DNA from 4 places in the Kluyvera fluvialis genome. Region 3 is predicted to be linked to each of the others. Evidence: predicted binding sites of a transcription regulator. Region 3 holds the regulator's gene; each other region holds the start of a gene.
The links. Region 3 encodes CRP, which controls carbon source genes, mostly activating them, when cyclic AMP is high. Its sites were predicted from a motif close to ATGTGANNNNNNTCACAT; they were not measured.

Region 1 (5,768 bases), 2.5 Mb from region 3:
GAAATCCAGGGTTAGCGCTCATATTCGCCTGACGGTGATCAGGCGAATAATTTCATAATCAATAATTTCCCCTCATTTTTCCGAGGGTTAGCCGCCAATCTTCCTCTCTTCACGTGAACTATCTCGCAGATTTCACCCATCGGTAATGCTATGTTCAACTGGTTGTTTTTTCGCCACGCCATCTCCGTGGCGTGTTTGCTTTTTTAATGTCAAAGAGGACCGTGTATGAAACTTTTGCCTTTGCTGGCAGCATTGCCCCTGCTCTGCGTCTCTGTTGTTTCCGCGAATTCCCTGATGTCTGTCGGTTATTTCAATGGCGGTGGTGATGTGACCGCCGGGCCTGGCGGCAATATCGATAAGCTCGACGTACGGCAGATTACCCACCTGAACTACTCGTTTGGCCTTATCGTTAACGACGAAAAAGAAGAAACCAACGAAGCGTTGAAAGACGCCAGTCAACTGCACCAGATTTGGCTGTCGCCAAAAGTGCAGTCTGACTTAGCCAAAATCCCGACGTTGCGTAAACAGAATCCGAACCTGAAAGTGCTGTTGTCCGTTGGCGGCTGGGGCGCTCGCGGCTTCTCCGGCGCGGCGGCAACGCCAGAATCACGGGCGGTGTTTATCCGTTCCGCGCAGGAGGTCGTGGAAAAATACGGTCTTGATGGTATTGATCTCGACTGGGAATATCCGGTTAACGGTGCGTGGGGACTGGTGGCCAGTCAACCGGCAGACAGAGATAACTTCACCGCGCTGTTAAAAGAGTTACGCACGGCGTTTGATCATAAAAAACTGGTCACCATCGCCGTTGGTGCTAATGCCGAAAGCCCGAAAAGCTGGGTCGATGTGAAGGCGATTGCGCCGCTGCTCGACTATATCAACCTGATGACTTACGACATGGCTTACGGGACGCAATATTTTAACTCGAATCTCTATGACTCTACCCAATGGCCAACCGTGGCCGCTGCCGATAAGTACAGTGCCGATTTTGTCGTGAATAACTATCTCGCCGCTGGGTTAAAACCAGGCCAAATGAACCTGGGGATTGGCTTTTATGGCCGCGTACCGAAACGCACCGTCGAGCCTGGTATCGACTGGAGCAAACCGGACGCACAGAAAAATCCCGTCACCCAGCCTTATTTTGGGGCGCACGAAGTTGAGTTGTTTAAATCGCTGGGCGTGGATTTAAGCAAAGATACTTACGTGAAATACAACGACATCGTGAGTAAATTGCTCAACGATCCACAAAAACGGTTTACCGAGCACTGGGATGAGCAAGCGAAAGTGCCGTGGTTGTCGGTACAGTCGTCGGACGGCAAACCGCTGTTTGCGTTGTCATACGAGAACCCGCGCTCAGTGAGCATTAAAGCCGATTACATCAAACGCAAAGGGCTGGCAGGCGCGATGTTCTGGGAGTACGGCGCAGACGATAATAATCAGTTAGCGAAACAGTTAGCCGATTCGCTGGGGATTAAGCACTAAACTGGGGAAATTGCCGGATGGCGGCGTTGCCTTATCCGGCCTACACAAACATTCATCCCACCGTAGGCCTGATAAGCGTAGCGCCATCAGGCTACTGTGCTATCCGGCCTACACCGTGGGCCGCAGCTTAATGCGTTTTAAAGGTGGCGATAGGTTCCGGCACAATGCCGAAGTCTTGCTTCAGCTGCTGCTTACTTTTCATCACCATCTGGCCCTGCGTATCAATGGTCATGTGCTGGGCGTCGTTATTATGGCGCGACTGCCAGAGCATCACCAACTGTAAGCAGTTCTCTTTTTGTTCATTGGTCAACGCTACGCCGTCCGGCCATTTACCCAGCTCAACGGCAGTGGCCAGACGCTGGTAAATTTCCGGCGTCATCGTCTCAAGCATTTGCTCAATATTCATGTTCCGTACCTTTCCTCTGGAATAATTTGCTGAATCGTTTTTTCAGCCCTTAGTTGAGGCACCATTTTCGTCATCCGTGAAGTTTAACGAAGCGGAATTGACGCAAAAACGCTCACCCGTTGGCTGTGGGCCATCGGGAAAAACATGTCCCAGATGAGCATCACACTGCCCACAACGGATTTCTGTACGCTGCATTCCGTGCGAATAATCGTTGAGATAACGGATTGCCGTGTCGCTTACCGGCTCATAAAAGCTCGGCCAGCCGCAGCCAGAATCGTACTTACTTTGGGAGTGAAATAGCGCCGCATCGCACACCAGGCAATGGTATACGCCATCACGCTTATTATGCAGCAGACGCCCGGTAAACGGCGGTTCTGTGCCATGTTTTTGCGTGACATAGAACTGCATTTCACTGAGGGTATTTTTCAATTCTTCTGGGGTGGGTTTGTTCACCATTTTGCTCACATCTCACTCTGAAAAATACATTTACCAGAGGATTCTAACAAAACATTAACAATGAAGTGTGAACTTTTGTTCTAAACTTAATCGGCGTGAAAAGGCTGCTGGGTAATTGTGACAAAGGTCACATTTTTATCTTCTCCGCCCTTTAAAATCCCCGCCGCCGCCCATATGTGGTTTCAAGCTCATAGGAAGAGTGAGGCAAATGATTCGTGCAAAGCTTAGGCAGAGGATTGATTTGTCGCAATGATTGACACGATTCCGCTTGACGCTGCGTAAGGTTTTTGTAATTTTACAGGCAACCTTTTATTCACTAACAAATAGCTGGTGGAATATATGACTATCAAAGTAGGTATCAACGGTTTTGGCCGTATCGGTCGCATTGTTTTCCGTGCTGCTCAGGAACGTTCTGACATCGAGATCGTTGCAATCAACGATCTGTTAGACGCTGATTACATGGCATACATGCTGAAATATGACTCCACTCACGGCCGTTTCAACGGTACCGTTGAAGTGAAAGACGGTCATCTGATCGTTAACGGTAAAAAAATCCGTGTTACCGCTGAACGTGATCCGGCTAACCTGAAATGGGACGAAGTTGGTGTTGACGTAGTAGCTGAAGCTACTGGCCTGTTCCTGACTGACGAAACCGCTCGTAAGCACATCACCGCTGGCGCGAAAAAAGTTGTTCTGACTGGTCCTTCCAAAGACAACACCCCTATGTTTGTTAAAGGCGCTAACTTTGACAAATACGAAGGTCAGGACATCGTTTCTAACGCATCTTGCACCACTAACTGCCTGGCTCCGCTGGCTAAAGTTATCAACGACAACTTCGGTATCATCGAAGGTCTGATGACCACTGTTCACGCAACCACCGCAACTCAGAAAACCGTTGATGGCCCGTCTCACAAAGACTGGCGCGGCGGCCGTGGCGCAGCTCAGAACATCATCCCATCCTCTACCGGTGCTGCTAAAGCAGTAGGTAAAGTACTGCCAGAACTGAATGGCAAACTGACTGGTATGGCGTTCCGCGTTCCTACCCCGAACGTATCCGTTGTTGACCTGACCGTTCGTCTGGAAAAAGCTGCTTCTTACGAAGAAATTAAGAAAGCAATCAAAGCTGCTTCCGAAGGCCCAATGAAAGGCGTTCTGGGTTACACCGAAGACGACGTTGTATCTACCGATTTCAACGGTGAAGTTTGCACTTCCGTATTCGATGCTAAAGCGGGTATCGCACTGAACGACAACTTCGTGAAACTGGTTTCCTGGTACGACAACGAAACTGGTTACTCCAACAAAGTTCTGGACCTGATCGCTCACATCTCCAAATAAGTTGAGATGAGATACTGATCCAAAAAGGCGACTTCGGTCGCCTTTTTTTATGGCAAAAAGTTTTTAAACACCAAGGATTGCATCATGATTAACAAAATTTTCGCTCTCCCGGTCATTAAACAGCTTACCCCTGTCCTCTCCCGTCGCCAGCTTGATGAGCTGGAACTTATCGTTATCGACCACCCAAAAGTGAAAGCCTCTCTGGCATTACAGGGCGCACACCTGCTCTCCTGGAAGCCGGCTGGCGAAGAAGAAGTGCTGTGGTTGAGCAACAACACCCCATTTAAAAACGGCGTCGCACTGCGCGGCGGCGTGCCTATCTGCTGGCCGTGGTTTGGCCCGGCAGCGCAGCAAGGCTTCCCGGCACATGGCTTTGCCCGTAATCTGCCGTGGACGTTGCAGGCACATAATGAAGACGACAATGGCGTCGTGCTGACGTTCGAACTGAAAAGCAGCGATGCAACGCGCCAATACTGGCCGCACGAGTTCACGCTACTGGCTCGCTTTAAACTGGGTAAAACCTGCGAGATGGAACTGGAAGCACACGGTGAATTCGAAACCACTACCGCGCTGCACACCTATTTCAACGTTGGTGATATTCACGCAGTGAAAGTGAGCGGACTCGGTGACCGTTACGTCGATAAAGTGCAGAACGCTGAAATCGGCGAGCTGAGCGATGGCGTGCAAACCTTCCCGGATCGTACCGATCGCGTGTATCTGAACCCAGAAGCCTGTAGCGTTATCCAGGATAGCGCGCTGAACCGCACCATTGACGTGATTCACCACCACCACGTAAACGTCGTCGGCTGGAACCCAGGCCCGGCATTGTCTGTTAGCATGGCCGATATGCCGGATGACGGTTATAAAACTTTCGTTTGCGTTGAAACCGCATGTGCCAGTGCACCGCAGAAAGCGACCGAAGAAAAACCGGCTCGCCTGTCACAAACCATCAAGGTCGTGAAACGCTAAGCCCTACCGCGCGTTACCCGTCATGTGATGGCTGGCGTCATCACATGACGATTTCCTCCTCCCTGAACTTCCCTTGCGATAATCCCCTTATCTTGCCCCGCCCCTCTCCGGCGTTTATTCGCTTAAAAAGCCCCCTAAACTAAACTCGCGCTTCCTTACACCAAACATCAACGGACTTTTTTATTGCCAAAAAATTGTTAGACCAGTGCCTTAAGTCAAACTTACATCCCGCAAAAGTAAACAGAACAATGCCCTGTGCTATGGTGATTAAACAATTAATATGTGCCATTAAATATTTATTCTGCATCATTTTGTCTACACATTAACCTCCTTCCTCCCTATTCCACACTGTGGGATCACGATGTATTCACTCTCTGATTCACCGCTACTTCCACGGTTTCGCCTGTAGGTTTTAGTTTTTGTAGAGGATCACATGCCTGTTTTTCATACCCCTCCTTTCCGGCAGAGCGCGCTTGCACTGACCGTCAGTCTGGCGCTGAGCGTTGCATGGATAAATGACGCACACTCCGCTGATGGCGCCGATGGTAGCGCCGCCACCCCAGATACCAGTGCGCAAGGGGGGAGCGGCGGTAGTATGGATTTAACCACCGGCGTTGGCGGTAACGGCGGCGCGGGTGGCACGGGGGGCCGTGGTCAGGCCAGCAGCAACGGCGAGAGCGGCAAAACCGGTAGTCAAAACGATCCTCTGGTGACCGGCGGTAACGGCGGGCAGCATCAGGAACCGGACGGCAGTGCCACAAACGGCTCTGGAGCCGCCGGTGGCGGCGGTGGCGGTGGTTCTGCGGGTTCTGTTATCAACGGTTCAGGGAGCAATAGCGGCATTATCAGCGGCGGCGACGGCGGCAACGGAGGGAACGGCGGCGCGAATGACAGCAACCTGGCCGATGCCGGTAACGGCGGGAACGGTGGCGGCGGCGGGAACGGCGGTAGCGGTGTCCTGATTACGACCAACGGCCGCTATGACAATAGCGGAACCATTAACGGCGGTGCTGGCGGCACAGGCGGCAACACCGGCAGCGCCAGCGCCAGTAGCTCCACCACCAGCGGGGCGACGATTCATGCTGGTAGCGGCGGTGCTGGGGGTAAAGGCGGCGATGGCGTC
Region 2 (5,768 bases), 1.3 Mb from region 3:
TGCTTTCTTACGGCGCTGTTCTTCCGTCAGGATAGCGTCAACCACCGCAACCATGTTCACGTCACCCTGCAAATGCGCAGCTTCGTGGAAGGTTTTCGGATTGTCTTCACGACAGGTAGAGCGCAGGTGCGTGAAGTGAATACGATCGCCAAAGGTTTCAATCATTTTCACCAGGTCGTTATCCGCGCGAACGCCGTAAGAACCGGTGCACATGGTGAAGCCGTTATTAATGCTATCAACGGTTTCTTTCAGCCACTGCATATCTTCGATGGTCGAAACAATACGCGGCAGGCCGAGGATTGGGCGCGGCGGATCGTCCGGGTGAACGGCCAAACGCACGCCCACTTCTTCAGCCACAGGAACAATCGCCCGCAGGAATACCGCCATATTTTCACGCAGTTGATCTTTGCTGATGTGGTCGTATTCCGCCAGACGCGCGCGGAACTGGTCAAGGGTATAACCCTCTTCCGCACCCGGCAGGCCAGCAATGATATTGCGGGTCAGTTTGTTCACATCCGCTTCGGTCATGGCGTTGAAGTATTCTTGCGCCTGACGCTGTTCTTCTGCGGTGTAATCAGCCTGTGCACCTTCACGCTTGAGGATATGCAACTCGAAAGCGGCAAAGGCAATCTGGTCAAAACGCAGTGCTTTAGAGCCGTCTTCCAGAGTGTACTCAAGGTCGGTACGCGTCCAGTCAAGGATGGGCATAAAGTTGTAGCACACGGTATCGATACCGCACTCTGCCAGGTTACGAATGCTCTGCTGATAGTTCGCAATCCACGTCTGGTACTGACCAGAATGAGTTTTGATATCTTCGTGCACCGGAATACTTTCAACCACCGACCAGGTCAGCCCTTTCTCAGCTAAGATAGCCTGACGCTGTTTGATTTCTTCAACCGGCCATACCTGACCGTTTGGAATATGGTGCAATGCCGTGACGACACCTGTCGCCCCAGCTTGACGTATATCATCAAGAGATACCGGATCGTTTGGGCCATACCAACGCCAGGTTTGTTCCATTGCCTCACCCTCTAAAGTTGTTATACCAATAAACACATCGTTAATGACGACTACCATACAGGTTAAATCGGCAGGGTCAAATAATCCGCCTGCATTGATTGATCCAGCTCACATTACCGCGATAAATACGGCACACCAATTCAATTTGCTGTCATATAACTTTACACTGACAACGTTAATTAATCGTTAATTGGATGTATAAACAATGAAGACAATAGCCTCTGTCGCCCTGCCCGCAAACGTACAATTGCCGCTTTATGATAGACAACAGCTACGTTCGCGGATTGTGCACTTCGGTTTTGGTGCGTTTCACCGCGCCCATCAGGCACTGATGACCAACCGCGTGTTGAACCAGCACGGTGGCGATTGGGGGATTTGTGAAATCAGCCTGTTCAGCGGCGACCAGCTAATGAGCCAGCTCCGCCAGCAAGAGCACCTGTTTACGGTGATGGAGAAAAGCGCGGCGGGTAACCAGCCGGTTATCATCGGGGCAGTAAAAGAGTGCCTGAACGCAAAACTGGACTCACTGGAGGCTATCGTCGAGAAATTCTGTGAGCCACAGGTCGCAATTGTGTCGCTGACTATCACCGAAAAAGGCTATTGCATTGATCCGGCGACCGGACATTTAGATCTCAGCCAGCCACGGATCGTCCACGATCTACAAACCCCTGGCGAACCGCACTCCGCCCCGGGCATTTTGGTTGAAGCGCTGCATCGCCGCCGCGTTCGTGGCCTTCCGGCCTTTACCGTGCTCTCTTGCGATAACATTCCTGATAACGGTCACGTGGTTAAAAATGCGGTGCTCGATATGGCAACCCGGCGCGACCCGCAGTTAGCAAGCTGGATTGCTGAACACGTCAGCTTCCCTGGCACGATGGTTGACCGTATCGTTCCGGCAGCCACGGAAACCTCGCTGGCGGAAATTACCCGCGAGCTGGGGGTTGAAGATCCCTGCGCCATCAGTTGTGAACCGTTTATTCAGTGGGTCATTGAAGATAATTTTGTCGCCGGGCGGCCTGACTGGGGCAGCGTGGGCGCACAACTGGTCGATGACGTGCTGCCGTGGGAAGAGATGAAACTGCGGATGCTCAACGGTAGCCACTCGTTCCTCGCCTATCTGGGATATCTGGCGGGTTACGCGCACATCAGCGACTGTATGCAGGATGAATCCTATCGCCGTGCCGCGCGCCAGCTGATGATGGCAGAACAAGCGCCGACACTGCGCATTACCGGCGTGGATCTCGCCACCTACGCCGACAGCCTGATTGAGCGCTTTAGTAACCCAGCGTTGCAGCACCGTACCTGGCAAATTGCGATGGACGGCAGCCAGAAACTGCCGCAGCGCCTGCTCGATGGCATCCGCATTCACCTGAAAGAAGGCACTCACTGGCCGCTGCTGGCGCTGGGTGTCGCAGGCTGGATGCGTTATGTCAGCGGGGTTGATGATGCCGGTAACGTCATTGATATCCGCGACCCACTGGCGGAAAAAATAGGCACGATTGTGAGCAATAGCCACGATGATAACCGGGTTGAAGCCTTGCTGACGCTGCATGAAATCTTCGGTAGCGACCTTCCCGCCAACCCGCAGTTTGTGCACCATATTCAGCAAGCCTGGCAACATCTGGTTCAGCAAGGCGCGCGTCAGGCGCTGCTGACCGCGCTAAACCACTAACGCCATCAACCGTTGTGCGAGCCAATTCTCCACCGGCTCGCACAACGCAACTCTTTTCGTTGCAATATCTTCAGGATAAAGTGTGCTCAATATCACTGTTTCCAGCCTGGAGTTTTTGTGACTAAAACCAATCTGATCACCGGTTTTCTCGGTAGCGGCAAAACGACCTCAATTCTGCACCTGCTCGCCAATAAACCAGCCAATGAAAAATGGGCGGTACTGGTCAATGAATTTGGGGAAGTGGGCATTGATGGTGCATTGTTAGCCGACAGCGGCGCACTGCTAAAAGAGATCCCCGGCGGTTGCATGTGCTGCGTCAACGGCCTGCCGATGCAGGTCGGTTTGAATACCCTGCTCCGCCAGGGCAAACCGGACCGTTTATTGATTGAGCCGACCGGCCTCGGTCATCCAAAACAGATCCTCGACCTGCTGACCGCCGCCGTTTACGAGCCGTGGATAGACCTGCGCGCCACCCTGTGCATCATGGATTCACGCCAGTTGTTGGATGAGAAAGTCGTCAGTAATGAAAACTTCCGTGACCAACTGGCGGCGGCAGACATTATTGTCAGCAATAAATCAGACCGCGCCACCCCACAAAGCCAGCAGGCAATGGACGATTGGTGGCAGCGCTACGGTGGCGATCGCCTGCGTGTACACGCAACGCAGGGTAATATCGACGTCGCCCTGTTGGACAGTCCGCGCCGTAACCTCACAACGCTAAAGGCCAGCGCCGCGCACTCACACGCTCACCCCTCCAATAAAGGGCTGGCGGCGTTAAGCCTACCGGAACACCAGCGTTGGCGGCGCAGTGTAAATCAGGGCCAGGGATATCACGCCTGCGGCTGGATTTTTGATGCCGATACCCAGTTCGACACTATCGGACTGTTAGAATGGGCGCGGTTGGCTCCCGTCACCCGTTTGAAAGCCGTTATGCGGATCCCGGAAGGCCTGGTGCGCATTAACCGCCAGGGGGCCGACCTGCACATCGAAACGCAGAATGTTGCACCGCCGGATAGCCGCGTTGAGCTAATTAATGACGCCGAAACGGACTGGAATACGCTACAAACGGCGCTGTTGAAACTTCGTTTAGGTTAAAACCGCTAAGGTTTCCGGCGAAATTAACTAGCCATGAATATTATGATGCGTACACGTTATCCCTTGATTATTTTGCTCAACGTCGCTGGTGCGGCGTTGTTTATCTCCTGGTTCCTGCCGCTGAACCACGGGCTGTGGTCGGTTGTTGACCGCGCTATTTTTCATTTCTTCAATCATGGGTTAACCGCAGATAACCTCGCCTACGCCTGGTTCCTTGCCATCATTAACAACCGCGCCTTTGACGGCTGTTCTCTCCTGGCGATGGGTTGCCTGATGCTGAGCTTCTGGCTGAAAGAAGACCGCAATGGCCGCCGCCGCATCTTTATTATCGGTCTGGTGATGCTGCTGGCAGCGGTAATCATCAACCAATTGGCCCAACATTTAATGCCGGTCACTCGCAGCAGCCCGTCAATCAGCGAACCTGGCGTGCATCGTGTCAGCGACCTTATTAGCTTCCCAACCAAAGATGGCTCGCGCGACAGCTTTCCAGGCGATCACGGCATGATGCTGCTGATATTTTGCACTTTCATGTGGCGCTATTTCGGCGTGAAAGCGTTGCTTATTTCGCTGGTTATTTTTGTGGTTTTCGCTTTCCCTCGGGTAATGATTGGCGCGCATTGGTTTACCGATATCGCCGTAGGTTCATTAACCGCTGTATTGATTGGCGCCCCCTGGGTATTACTGACGCCATTAAGTGATAAAGCCATCGCGCTATTTGACCGCTATTTACCCCATTTCGGCGCACTCAAACCGGTCAATAAATAAGCATTACATTGAGTAGAGCCACGAGAGGGCTTTGGTCCTCTTTTTTGCTTTGTCAGCTTTTGTCATTTTTGTCATCATCTCGTCATAATTTTCATTTTTATTATGAATGAGTTGCCCATTTTTTATGCGCGAATGGTGTAATTTTAGCCATTCACAAATTTTAACTTTATGTATCACAATTTCTTATAAAAAATAGGGTGAAAGCGCTCGCAATGCCGCTTTCGTTAAGGTAATCTCATTCGCGTTTGTCGCCAAAAATGAGTAATTATTCGGTCACTAAATAAAAATTTGTGCGCCAGGCCACAAAACCGAATTCAAAGAATTGTCTCATTGATTGCGTGTATTTAGTCTCAGACGCGTTTGGCATTTTTTATAACGACTCTGTCGTTAAGGACTTCAAGGGAAAACAACGAACATGGTCAAATCTCAGCCGATTTTGAGATATATCTTGCGAGCGATTCCAGCAGTAGCAGTTGCGGTTCTGCTTTCTGCATGTAGTGCGAATAATCATACCGCCAAGAACATGCATTCTGAGACGGTTGGTGTGGGTAGCGAAGACACTTCTTCACTGCAAGCATCTCAGGATGAATTTGAAAATATGGTTCGTAACCTCGACGTTAAATCCCGTTTGATGGATCAATACGCAGGTTGGAAAGGTGTCCGCTACCGTTTAGGCGGCGACACAAAACGAGGCGTAGACTGTTCCAGCTTTGTGCAGCGCACATTCCGCGAACAGTTTGGTTTAGAGCTGCCGCGTTCCACATGGGAACAGCAGGAAACGGGCAAAGCCGTTTCGCGCAGCCAGCTTCGTACCGGTGATTTAGTGCTGTTCCGCGCAGGGTCTACCGGTCGCCATGTTGGTATCTACATTGGTAACAATCAGTTTGTTCATGCATCCACCAGCAGCGGTGTGACGATTTCCAGCATGAACGAGCCATACTGGAACAAGCGTTACAACGAAGCTCGTCGTGTACTGAGCCGTTCGTAATGACGTTTACCGTCGGTTTCCCTTGGCTGACGGTAAGCATAAAAAAAGCACTGCTCTGGCAGTGCTTTTTTTATGCTCTATCAGTATCCTTTTCTTTAGAGTTCCGTAGCATAGAGATGTTTTCATGTTCACTCGTCACTCTTTGATTAACCGCCGTATTATTATGACCAGCATTACGACTGGTCTGCTGATTGCTCTGATTGCCGGAGTGGCGCAATTTTCTATTTT
Region 3 (5,768 bases):
TTGTGCGCCTGGTTCACGCGCATCCGTTGATACGCCAGTTTTGGCGCCTGCGGGTCATCGCTGAGTATCAGGCGAATGGCGTCTTGATCCGCCTCCAGCGCCGCCTGGGCGTTTTGGCGCAGTAAGCCGCTTTGCCACTGCGGCCACAGCCATAGCATCCCGCCGAAGGCAATCAGGCAGCCGATAATGGTGTCGAGAAAACGGGCGACGATAAACTGCTCACCGTTCAGCGTGAGGATTTGCAGGGTGTATACCGCTGTGATGGTGAAGCCGACGGTCGCCCAACCATAGCTGCGGCGGATAATCAGATAACTCCCCAGCGTGATGAGCAGCATTCCGGTGAGCGCCAGCCCCTGCGGCGTGTGGAAGTGCAGGGCCACGGCGGCGATAACCAGACCCGCCAGCGTGCCCGCCGCACGGTGGAAAATGCGCACACGGGTCGCACCGTAACCGTTTTGCGTGACCAATAATATCGTCATTAAAATCCAGTACGGTTTAGGCAAATGCAGCGCCGCGCCCATCAGGCTGGCGATGCTCAGCATCACGCTTAACCGGGCGGCATTGCGCAGTGCGGGGGACTTCAGCGACAGATAGCTTTTTAACGCCTGCAACAGCGGCAGGCGGCGCTCTTTATCCGCCATCAGATTGCGCGGATACAGCGGCCTTTGGAAGCGCAGTACGCGAGCAATGCGGCTGAAATGCCAGGCACAGAACTGCCCAACCGGGTTATCCGGGTGCTGTTCGGTGATTTTCTCCAGCGCGCCAATCTGTTTTTTCATACTGAAACGGCTGGGATAGCGGTGATAGAGAATGTCATCCGCGAGCACCCGCAGGCGCGCGGCGACGGTCTGGGCATTCCAGCGGATCACCGCCTCAGCGTGGCTACGTTCGACCAGTTTTTGCACCTCCTCTGGCTGATGCAGACTCACCGAAATGTGCTCCTGTAGATCAAGGCCAATCTGGAAGGCGCGCAGCAGGCGTTTGTAATCGTTATTCTGGTTTGCCGCCAGCATGTGTAGCTGCTGATAACACTGAGAAATAAGGTCAACCACCTTTTGCTGGCGGCTTAAAAGCGGCGGCAGCGCGGTGTTGGGGTCGGTGTGCTGCGTCAGGAGGCTATATTTTGCTTCGCAATAGTCGGCGAGCTGGCGGTAGAGCAGGCTTAGTGACTCGCGCAGCGGCTGCTCGCGCCAAATCCAAAACCACCACCAGTTGAATAATCCATACCACAGCGTGCCGAGTGCGTAGATAAGCAGCGGCTGCCAAATGGGCATATTACCAGCCAGGCTGAGGGTAAAAATAGCGGCAATCAGCGAAGCCGGCAGCAGCCGCCCGTGCAGGGAGCTTATCTCCGCCGTTACGCCCAAAATCAGCGCCAGCCCGCTGAGAATCAACGGTAGCGGAACCTCGCGCGCCAGCAACAACTGAACGGCAAGACTGCATCCGGCGAACAGACAGCCGCCAATAATCAGGCGTTTGAAAAAACGTTTATGCGGGGTATCAAGACCGGCAATATTGCAGCAGGCGGGAACCAGCGAAAACAGCAGACCTTGTTGAAGATGGCCGAAGATAAGGCCAATGGCGACCGGCAAACATAACACCAGCGTTTGCCGCAGTGCATAGTTGACTTCCGGGTGGTAAATCAGCCTGCGCCACATAAGAGACAAAAACGGCGTACCGTTGGAACAATACGCCGTTTTAAAGGATTAGCGAGTACCGTAAACGACAATCGTTTTGCCGTGTGCGGAGATCAGGTTTTGATCTTCCAGCATTTTCAGAATACGGCCCACTGTTTCACGGGAGCAGCCCACGATCTGACCAATTTCCTGACGGGTGATTTTGATCTGCATACCGTCCGGGTGAGTCATGGCGTCCGGCTGTTTTGCCAGGTTCAGCAGCGTCTGTGCGATACGACCTGTCACGTCCAGGAATGCCAGGTTGCCGACTTTTTCAGACGTGACTTGCAGACGACGTGCCATTTGCGAAGAGAGACGCATCAGGATGTCTGGGTTAACCTGAATCAGCTGACGGAATTTTTTATAAGAGATTTCAGCAACTTCACAAGCGGTTTTTGCCCGTACCCACGCGCTGCGTTCCTGGCCTTCTTCAAACAGGCCTAACTCGCCGATAAAATCGCCCTGGTTAAGGTAAGAGAGGATCATCTCTTTCCCTTCTTCGTCCTTGATGAGTACAGCCACTGAGCCTTTGACGATGTAATACAGCGTTTCTGCTTTTTCACCCTGGTGAATCAGCGTGCTCTTCGAGGGGTACTTATGAATATGGCAATGAGACAAGAACCATTCGAGAGTCGGGTCTGTTTGCGGTTTGCCAAGCACCATGCGCGGTTATCCTCTGTTATAAGCTCTTTCCGGCGGCAAAAACATTGCAGCCACCGGTTGCAATAGTATCCTTCCCGTTACCTGGGAAGTCGGCTGTCGAATATTGCCGCAGCCTGTAATGTGATGTCCTCTGCATACATGCAGTACGTTTATGTATTACCGTAGCATCCTGACTGTTTTAGCATAGCTTGAGCCGTGTGTCTCCTGGTGTCTCGCTTCAGCATGACGGCGATCGCCTTCCGTTGCGAGATTTGTTATGTGCGCGTAATCTGGGAAGAAAATTGCAACCTGGGAGTTAAATATTATGCAAGCGCGTGTGAAATGGGTTGAGGGGATGACCTTCCTCGGTGAGTCGGCTTCTGGCCACCAAATTTTGATGGACGGCAACTCTGGCGATAAAGCGCCAAGCCCGATGGAAATCGTGCTAATGGCGGCCGGTGGTTGTAGCGCAATTGACGTGGTGTCTATTCTGCAAAAAGGCCGCTATGACGTTTCTGACTGCGAAGTAAAGCTCACTTCCGTACGCCGCGAAGAAGCACCGCGCCTGTTCACGCACATCAACCTGCACTTCATTGTGAGCGGTAAAGAGTTGAAAGATGCGGCTGTTGCACGCGCGGTTGACCTGTCGGCGGAGAAATACTGCTCAGTGGCGTTGATGCTGGGTAAAGCTGTCAACATCACGCACTCATACGAAGTGATTGAAGGCTGATATCCGTGATTGCCCGGCGGCGTCCTGCCTATCGGGCAATCGTGATGATTCAGGCGTTGTTCTTCTCTTCCACTAACCGCTGTACCAGCGGCATCATAATCAACTCCATCGCCAGCCCCATCTTGCCGCCGGGAACGACCAGCGTATTCATATGCGAGATAAACGAGCCTTGCAGCATCGCCAGCAGCCACGGGTAGTCAATCCCTTCCAGGTTGCGGAAGTGAATGACCACAAAACTCTCATCCAGTGATGGAATGCTTTTCGCAGCAAACGGGTTAGAGGTATCGACCGTTGGCACTCGCTGGAAGTTGATATGGGTGCGCGAGAACTGCGGAGTAATGTAGTTGATGTAGTCTTCCATTGAGCGCACTACGGAGTCCATCACCGCCTCACGCGAATGCCCACGCTCGCTGGTGTCGCGAATCATCTTCTGAATCCACTCCAGGTTGACGATAGGCACTACGCCAACCAGCAAATCAACATGACGTGCGACGTCATGCTGTGGCGTCACTACGCCGCCGTGCAGCCCTTCATAGAACAGGACATCGGTGGGTTCCGGCAATGGCTGCCAGGGGGTGAACGTCCCCGGTACTTGATCCCACGGTACGGCTTCATCGTAGGTATGCAGATATTTACGCGACTGCCCTTTACCGCTCAGGCCGTACTCTCGAAAGGTTTGTTCAAGCAGGCCGAAGTCATTGGCGTCCGGGCCGAAATAGCTGATATGACGGCCCAGATCACGAGCCTTACGAATGGCCATATCCATTTCTGGGCGGGTGTAACGATGGAAACTGTCGCCTTCAACTTCCGCTGAACGCAGGTTGAGCTGGGCAAATATTTTACGAAAGGCCAGGCTGGTGGTGGTGGTTCCCGCTCCGCTGGAGCCGGTAACAGCAATAACTGGATGTTTGGCAGACATGCGAATAACTCCCTGAACAGGCGACAGAACGCGAAAGCGCCTGCTGTCACCCGTCGTTATCGTTAACCGCGAAATTGGTTGCGGGGCATGATGTTGACCGTCTCGTGAAGTTCAGACCACACCAGCACCGCCTCGCCGCTTTTTAATTGCTCTTTAACATCGGCGACCTTTTGCGCAAGTGAGCGTTCATATTCACCATAATCGGTGCCTTCGCGCAAGACAAAGCTTTCCACGAGATTGTCGAGGGTTTCAGCCGGAATTTCTTGCCAGGGAATAATCATACTTTGCCTCCGAGCCTTGACATTAGCCACGCAGGGATGCGTTTTTCCAGCCACATCTCTGGGTGGAACAGTGTGCCACCGATAAACCCGACGTGGCCGCCGTGCTCCGTCAGTTGGTACTCCACGTTCTCCGGTAGCTCTTCTTGCGCGGGAATCGAGTGGTGATCCATAAAAGGATCGTCTTTCGCATGAATGATCAGCGTCGGTTTGGTGATTTTGCTCAACGTCGGCATTGCACTGCACTGGCGATAGTAGTCGATGGCATCGGCAAAGCCGTGAATCTTCGAGGTGATCGAATCATCAAATTCACGGATGTGACGCATACTTTTCAACTGGCGCAGATCCACCGGTAGCGAGCCTGGATAAGCCTTGAGCTTACGTGCGGCGTTGCCTTTCAGCAGGTTTAACAGATAGCGCTGGTAAACCCGCGAGAAGCCTTTGTCCATGTGGTAGCTACAGGCTTCGAGCATAAACGGCGCGGAGACAATCACCGCCGCATCAACCGGAATATCGTCACCTTCTTTTGCCAGCAGGCAGGCCAGCATGTTACCGCCGAGCGAATAGCCCACCGCTGCGGTTGGCGCGTCACCCATTTCCCGCTGTAGCCAGCGTAAAAACCATGTGCCGTCTTCCGTTTCGCCCGAATGGTAAATTCGGTTCAGACGATTAGGTTCACCGCTACAGCCGCGAAAATGCATCACTACGCCCAGCCAACCCTGCTGCCTGGCGGCGTTAATCAGGCCGTGCGCATAAGGACTGTGCAGACTGCCTTCCAGGCCATGAAACACCACCAGACGCGGTTTATGGCGCGCGCCAGCCGGGTCTTCACTCCACGCTAAATCAACGAAATCACCGTCTGGCAACTCAAGGCGTTGCCAGTGCGGGGTAAATTGCAGCTTTCGGCGAATCAGGCGTGGCAGCATCGTCTGAAGATGACAATTGCTGACGCCGCGCATTGGTACGAAGTCGTCGCTGCTTTGGGTGTCGATGTTGAAGTCGTGGTGGGTTGTTTCAGTCATAAATATGCGATGTGTCCAGTAATCTGCCGCCTACTATACCGCCACTTTGCCATCGTGTTTAAGAAAATGAGGCGTCGGTAGCCGTTTTTCTCCCGCCTGAATCAGATCCCTATCACAAATTGTTACTTCAATTATTACTCTTAGGCTAATGATTAGCACCTACGCTTAATTGATGACTTTCTCACCAGGGTGCACACTCTTTCTGGTGTTAAGCAATCAAAATGATTAGCTGAATCAGGAGGTTAATAATGTTATCTGGGCAAACGCCAGCACGAGTCTGGAACACCCGTCGCAGCGAAAAACAGCGGCGTCTGGCTTCTGTTCCGGTGCAGGGCAAGGTGCTGCCGACCGCAGACCTGACCGCAATGCTGGAAAAACTGATCGCCCCAGGCGATCGCGTGGTTTTGGAAGGGAATAACCAGAAGCAGGCAGATTTCCTGTCTCGTATGCTGGCTGAGGTTAACCCGCAGATTGTGCACGACCTGCATATGATTATGCCAA
Region 4 (5,768 bases), 2.3 Mb from region 3:
ACGTCATCGGAATAAGGGTTAATCCGCGATACAGAGAAAGACGTACCGTCAGATTCCAGTTCAACAACGTTTGATAACACCAGATCTATCAAGAAAAGAAGATGGTCTATCGCACTGGTTTCCTCCCCCTCTTGCTGGAGGAAAAAGACGGCATGAGCGACCTGATCGCCCGGTGATAATGCGCGAAGCCACGTCATTAAGGCCTGTTCGGTGGCGGGTGCGATATTCACTTCGCAGCCCTCAATGATACGCTGCGCCGCTGACGGCCAAAAATAGGGTTGTTGGGTAAGAGTATCCATGTTTCACTCGCTCATTTATCGTTATTTCCATTTGACTGGCGCTAAGTATATGCGCAGGATTGAGCGGTGAAAACAAGCTACCAACAAAATAAAAGCGGCTCCTGCCAGGGAGCCACTGAGGTAGTAACGATGATAATACGCAGGTGAGTTTCCTGATACAGCCCCGTTACGCGGAAAAAATTATTCCGCATTATTTCCGTGAGCGGATATTTAATATCCCTATTGACGCACACAGGCACAGCATATAACCGAACAGTTCCGATCCTTCTTCAACCATATTCTTAACTTCGCGCACATATCCTTCCTGCAAAATAGATTGCCAGAGGATCGACATCCCAAACACACGTGAAAAGACCAGAATAGCCAGCAGCCCGGAAATCATCAGCCCATAGGACGGCTTTTCGATATACTCAGCCAGCTCGGCTAATATCTGCCGGGGGTGACGCAACACGTACAAAAGAGTGGCAAAACTCACCGCTAATGCAAACCATACCCAGCTCCCGTGGGAGATCAGGTCAAATACGGCATCCAGTTCGCGAATCAGCATGGCGGTAAAGAAGCCCGCGATCAGCACATTGCAGAGTCGCATCTTGCTGCTGTTTATCGCCCGCATGAGATGGATAAAAATGATGACCGCAAGAATAGACTCCTGAACTATCTCAGTTAAAGAGTATTCGGAGATGCCATTTCTGAAAATATTAACATCAATATGCAGGCACAGCACGGCAGCGACGACAGAAAGAGCTAAGAAAACAACGCGTAAAATTATATTAACGAATATCATGAAAACCATTACATTTAAAAAATAAATATTTTACATTGCACATAATTACTGTACTTATCTTTATGTGCCACAACGGGCGCGTATATTTAGCATTTATTGCGATCAATCGCAGTCATTATTTGTTTTTGCTTAACTCGCCCCCATTTATTTACACCGAACGGAGGCTGGATAAGCGTAGGCCATACGGCAATGTCACAGCAACGCCTGATGGCGGCTTACGCCTTATCAGGCCTACAAAGTATCGCCTGTAGCTTGATGTTTATTAGGTATGAGATTCGACTTATGCCATCCAATATCGCGATAAGACAAACACAGCGTAGCCTCGCGAACTTGCATGGCATTGTTGATGAGTTTGATGACTAAATTTTCCGCTAAAAAAACATCAATTTGACGAAGCTCAAAACATGACGTTTTTCATAGCGGTATTACTTTTCCCGCTGACTAAACCGTCTTGAAATGTGAAAGGAGGAGACGATGAAAACTTACGATCGTAACCGTAACGCTATCACTATTGGCAGCCATGTCATGGTCGCTAACAATGGCGCGACGGGCGTTATTACGTCTATTCACAGTGAAGGTAAAACGGCTGAACAAGTCCGCCGTTCTGACTGTGTAGAAATTGAAGGCTGCGATGGTCTGTATTGCCCATTGGATTTAGTTCGCCTGGGCTTCAACTAATTCCCCCTCTCATCTTCACTGATTGACTCGCCATTAAGCGCAGATGATTTAAGGCCACGAAAGTGGCCTTATTGATATTCCCAACCGCCTGAAATCTTGAAGTACATATTAGAACTGTAGAGCGGAAATAACCCACTCATTACAAGGCAGCAACAAAACGCCATTAATGGTCATTAGCAAAAGCCACCATTAAATATTTCATTTTAAAATCAAAGAATTATATAAAACCCAGGTCATATCATTGCATCAGAGCTAATGCACTGGCGTAGCTTTAGGATTTATCTAATAAATGCGCCCTATTATTGTAAAAATCAATTGTATGATGAAAACTGCGCAATATTACTATCATCGTGAAGATTGATGCATTAAATGTATTTACACTTGATTTACATCATTACCCCCTAATTTCTGGTTGAAACAATTCGGCCACTAACAATACTGTAGAGTATTACTATGAATAAAATATACCGTGTTATTTGGAATTATTCTCTAATGGCCTGGGTTGTTGCCTCTGAATTAGGGAAAGGAAAGACAAAAAGCGCTTCTACTAAAGGTTCAAGTGGTAAAAACATTAAAAGTGGTTTAATTGTTGCCCCATTGTTGCTTATTGTCGCCGGAGAGGTAAGTGCACATGACGTTAATAGCGATAAAACGCTGACGAATTCAACCATTACCAGTGGCGTAAAGTTGAACAGAGCCTCTGCCGTCAAAGCAATTAGCGGGAATATCACCGGCACGGTGGCAACGGATAAAAACGCATCATCGACTCACGACGATTTCGGTACTGATGAAATCAATATTGCGAGCGGCGGCACACTGATTGCAGAAACCACCGGCAATTTTGATTTTGATAACAAATTGGTCGGTGATGGTACTCTCATCGCAGACAACAACAATGCGAATTTCAATTTTACCGCTGCGGCGGGCGATCAATTCGCTGGCGATGTTATTCTCAAGAACAACCATTTTGACCTGAATAACACAAATACCACCGCCCTCACCAATGCCACACTGCACATTGGCAGTGGTAATATCACCACTGTCGGAACTGGCACACAGAATATCGGCGGCCTGACCTTCGAGGGTGGCACGCTGGTATTTGGCGACGTTTCACCAGGCGTTATCAGCAGCGATCGCGTTATTGAAACCAGCAATAAACTCGATTTGACCGGCAATGGTAAGATCCAAATCAGCAATGATGGGATGGTTAGCAACCTGCCAGGCATGCCAAACACCGTGGCACCTCTACTTCAACAGGATAACGCGGGCGTATTAGTTGAGTTGATCGGTGCTAACGGTTCAGTAACTGGGGATGGCGGTAATCTCACGCTTGTAGACCCGTCTGGTAATGCCATCTCTCAACAGACAAAATCCATAATCATGCAGGATGATGGAACTGTCACGGCGGAGGGGATTTACGATTACCGTCTGACCAGTGGCGCGGGGGGTGATGGGCTGTATGTTAGCTATGGTTTAGTCGAGCTTGAACTGATAAATCAGGGTGATCATGCACTAACGTTGGATGCAGAAGGTAACACCGGCAACGCCGCCGACCTCAGCGCCAAAATCAGCGGGGGTGGCGGTTTACGTATTAAGACCGATACCGATGTCAGCTTATCTAACGATGCTAATAGCTACAGCGGCAACACCGATATCGTCGCCGGTGCTCTTAAAATGGGCAACGATAATGTTCTGGGTAAGAGTCATCTGCTGACTATTCACAGCGGTGGTAAGTTCGACATGAACGGCCATAGCCAGTCTTTGCAAAACATTGTGACCGAAGCAGGCAGCATACTGGACTTTAATCAGGGTAGCCTGACCGTAACAAGTGGCTGGGGTGGAAGAACCATTGACGGCGATTTGACCGGTGCAGGCCAACTGATAGTTGATGGCGCCCAGTTGATTATCAGCGGCAGCGGTGCAGGGATGACCGCTGACACCACGATTAATTCCGGGAATATCACGTTGTTGTCCGCTGATGGGCTGGGCAGCGGCAATGTCAATATCACTGATAACCATGCCGCGCTCATACTTGGCAAAGATGGCGCTACCGCTAGCGTCAATAACTATCATATCGGTACATTGAACAACAATGGCAGGGTAACGCTGGGTCACAGTGACGCTAACTATAAGCCTGTCGCGGGCACTACGCTGACCGTTAATGGTAATTACACCGCGAATAATGGGCACATCTCGCTAAACAGCGCACTAGGCAATGATACCTCTGCGTCCGATAAAATGGTGGTGACAGGTGATACTTCCGGTAACACTGAAGTGAGCGTCACCAATGCCGGTGGCCAGGGTGACTACACGCAGACGGGTATCGAGATTATCAATGTGGCGGGTAAATCTGACGGTATCTTCACGCAAAAGGGCCGTATTGTTGGTGGTGCTTACGATTATTCCCTGGTTCGCGGTACTGGCGCTAATAGCCGCAACTGGTATTTAACCAACGTCAAGCCGCCGGTTGATCCTACTGACCCCGTCGCGCCTATTGATCCTGTTGCTCCCGTCCAACCGCCAGAAAATACTGCGCGTGTTAATCGCCCGGAAGCGGGTAGCTACATTGCCAACATCGCGGCCGCCAACACGTTATTCAACACCCGTCTGCACGACCGCTTAGGGGAAACCCAGTATGTCGATGCCCTGACCGATGAGAAGAAAGTCACCAGCCTGTGGTTACGTCAGATCGGCAGCCATAATAACTGGCGTGATGGCAGCGGTCAGTTGAAAACGCAGAGCAACAGCTATGTCGCCCAACTGGGCGGCGATGTTGCTCAGTGGTCAAGCGATGGGCTGAACCGTGGCCATCTGGGCCTGATGGCCGGTTATGGTAATAACCATAACTCCACACGATCTTCAGTCACCAATTACACCTCAAAAGGCTCACTCAACGGTTACAGCGTGGGCACTTACGCGACCTGGTTTGCCAACGATGAAGATAAAACCGGGCTGTATGTCGATAGCTGGCTTCAGTACAGCTGGTTTAACAACCAGGTTAACGGCCAAAAACTGGCCAGTGAATCCTATAAATCAAAAGGCTTAACCGCCTCGCTGGAAACTGGTTATACCCTGAAAATGGGCGAGTTTTCAGGCAGCCAGGGGACGCTCAATGAGTGGTTTATCCAGCCGCAGGCTCAGGCAACCTGGATGGGCGTGAAGGCAGATAATCATCGTGAAAATAATGGTACTCGTATCAGCAACGATGGTGATGGCAACGTACAAACCCGCCTGGGTATGCGTGCTTATCTCAAGAGCCACCATGCGATGGATGACAATAAAGGCCGCACGTTTGAACCGTTCATCGAAGCGAACTGGCTGCACAACACCCGTAGCTATAGCGTGAGCATGGATAATGCCCGCCTCAGCCAGGCCGGTGCTCGCAACATCGGTGAAGTTAAAGTGGGTATTGAAGGGCAAATTAATCCACGCCTGAATATGTGGGGGAATGTCGGTACGCAAGTGGGCGACAAAGGTTATAACGATAGCTCGGCTACAATCGGCATCAAATATAACTTCTAGTTTCTGCGTTACGTAGCCGTATTACGTTAAAGGACAGGCTTTGGCCTGTCCTTTTTTATTGGGTTTCCCTCCACCATCGCCGGTAACAATAAACGGGTTACAGGCACGGGATAGGTTTTCAGCTCATCAGCTTATATGCGGCAACCGCTGCCACACCGGGTAAGTGAAAAAGAGTAAATGGCACAGATTCAACCCGACATGGAATAACACCGCGACCCATAATCTTCCGCTTAACATCCATGCCAGCCCGTAAATCAGCCCCGCCAGGGTGGCAAAAATAACCAGCAAACTACCGCCAGCATAGTGCAACCCGCCAAACAGTAGTGAAGCGATGATTAACGCCAGCACGGGATGCATCAGCGAAGCCAAACGCTGCTGTAGGTAACCACGGAAAAGCGCCTCTTCCGCCAGCGACACGAAAAAGATGTTGGCCAGCACGAACGGGAACAACCATTCAGGTTGGTGAGGCTCAACTTTCAATCCCC

Region 1: the regulator CRP is predicted to act here: its motif matches at 2,457-2,474, upstream of msrB (peptide-methionine (R)-S-oxide reductase MsrB).
Region 2: the regulator CRP is predicted to act here: its motif matches at 1,117-1,134, upstream of AC6I4B_RS08330 (mannitol dehydrogenase family protein).
Region 4: the regulator CRP is predicted to act here: its motif matches at 1,469-1,486, upstream of ydfZ (putative selenium delivery protein YdfZ).

The regions. Positions count from the first base shown of each region.
Region 1 covers NZ_AP046142.1:2,886,051-2,891,818, forward strand. The annotation lists gene pncA (bifunctional nicotinamidase/pyrazinamidase) at 1-15, shown strand, start outside; gene chiD (chitinase ChiD) at 226-1,479, shown strand; gene AC6I4B_RS13710 (YeaC family protein) at 1,607-1,885, opposite strand; gene msrB (peptide-methionine (R)-S-oxide reductase MsrB) at 1,928-2,341, opposite strand; gene gapA (glyceraldehyde-3-phosphate dehydrogenase) at 2,681-3,676, shown strand; gene AC6I4B_RS13725 (D-hexose-6-phosphate mutarotase) at 3,761-4,645, shown strand; gene AC6I4B_RS13730 (autotransporter outer membrane beta-barrel domain-containing protein) at 5,079-5,768, shown strand, end outside.
Region 2 covers NZ_AP046142.1:1,729,944-1,735,711, reverse strand. The annotation lists gene uxuA (mannonate dehydratase) at 1-1,020, opposite strand, end outside; gene AC6I4B_RS08330 (mannitol dehydrogenase family protein) at 1,226-2,692, shown strand; gene AC6I4B_RS08325 (CobW family GTP-binding protein) at 2,810-3,787, shown strand; gene AC6I4B_RS08320 (phosphatase PAP2 family protein) at 3,830-4,552, shown strand; gene mepS (bifunctional murein DD-endopeptidase/murein LD-carboxypeptidase) at 4,968-5,540, shown strand; gene pdeN (cyclic di-3',5'-guanosine monophosphate phosphodiesterase PdeN) at 5,665-5,768, shown strand, end outside.
Region 3 covers NZ_AP046142.1:413,244-419,011, forward strand. The annotation lists gene AC6I4B_RS01910 (YccS/YhfK family putative transporter) at 1-1,658, opposite strand, end outside; gene crp (cAMP-activated global transcriptional regulator CRP) at 1,707-2,339, opposite strand; gene AC6I4B_RS01920 (OsmC family protein) at 2,644-3,048, shown strand; gene AC6I4B_RS01925 (phosphoribulokinase) at 3,098-3,967, opposite strand; gene AC6I4B_RS01930 (YheU family protein) at 4,030-4,248, opposite strand; gene AC6I4B_RS01935 (hydrolase) at 4,245-5,267, opposite strand; gene mdcA (malonate decarboxylase subunit alpha) at 5,516-5,768, shown strand, end outside.
Region 4 covers NZ_AP046142.1:3,090,030-3,095,797, forward strand. The annotation lists gene AC6I4B_RS14670 (hypothetical protein) at 1-299, opposite strand, end outside; gene AC6I4B_RS14675 (transporter) at 490-1,083, opposite strand; gene ydfZ (putative selenium delivery protein YdfZ) at 1,558-1,761, shown strand; gene AC6I4B_RS14685 (autotransporter outer membrane beta-barrel domain-containing protein) at 2,215-5,283, shown strand; gene AC6I4B_RS14690 (CPBP family intramembrane glutamic endopeptidase) at 5,410-5,768, opposite strand, start outside.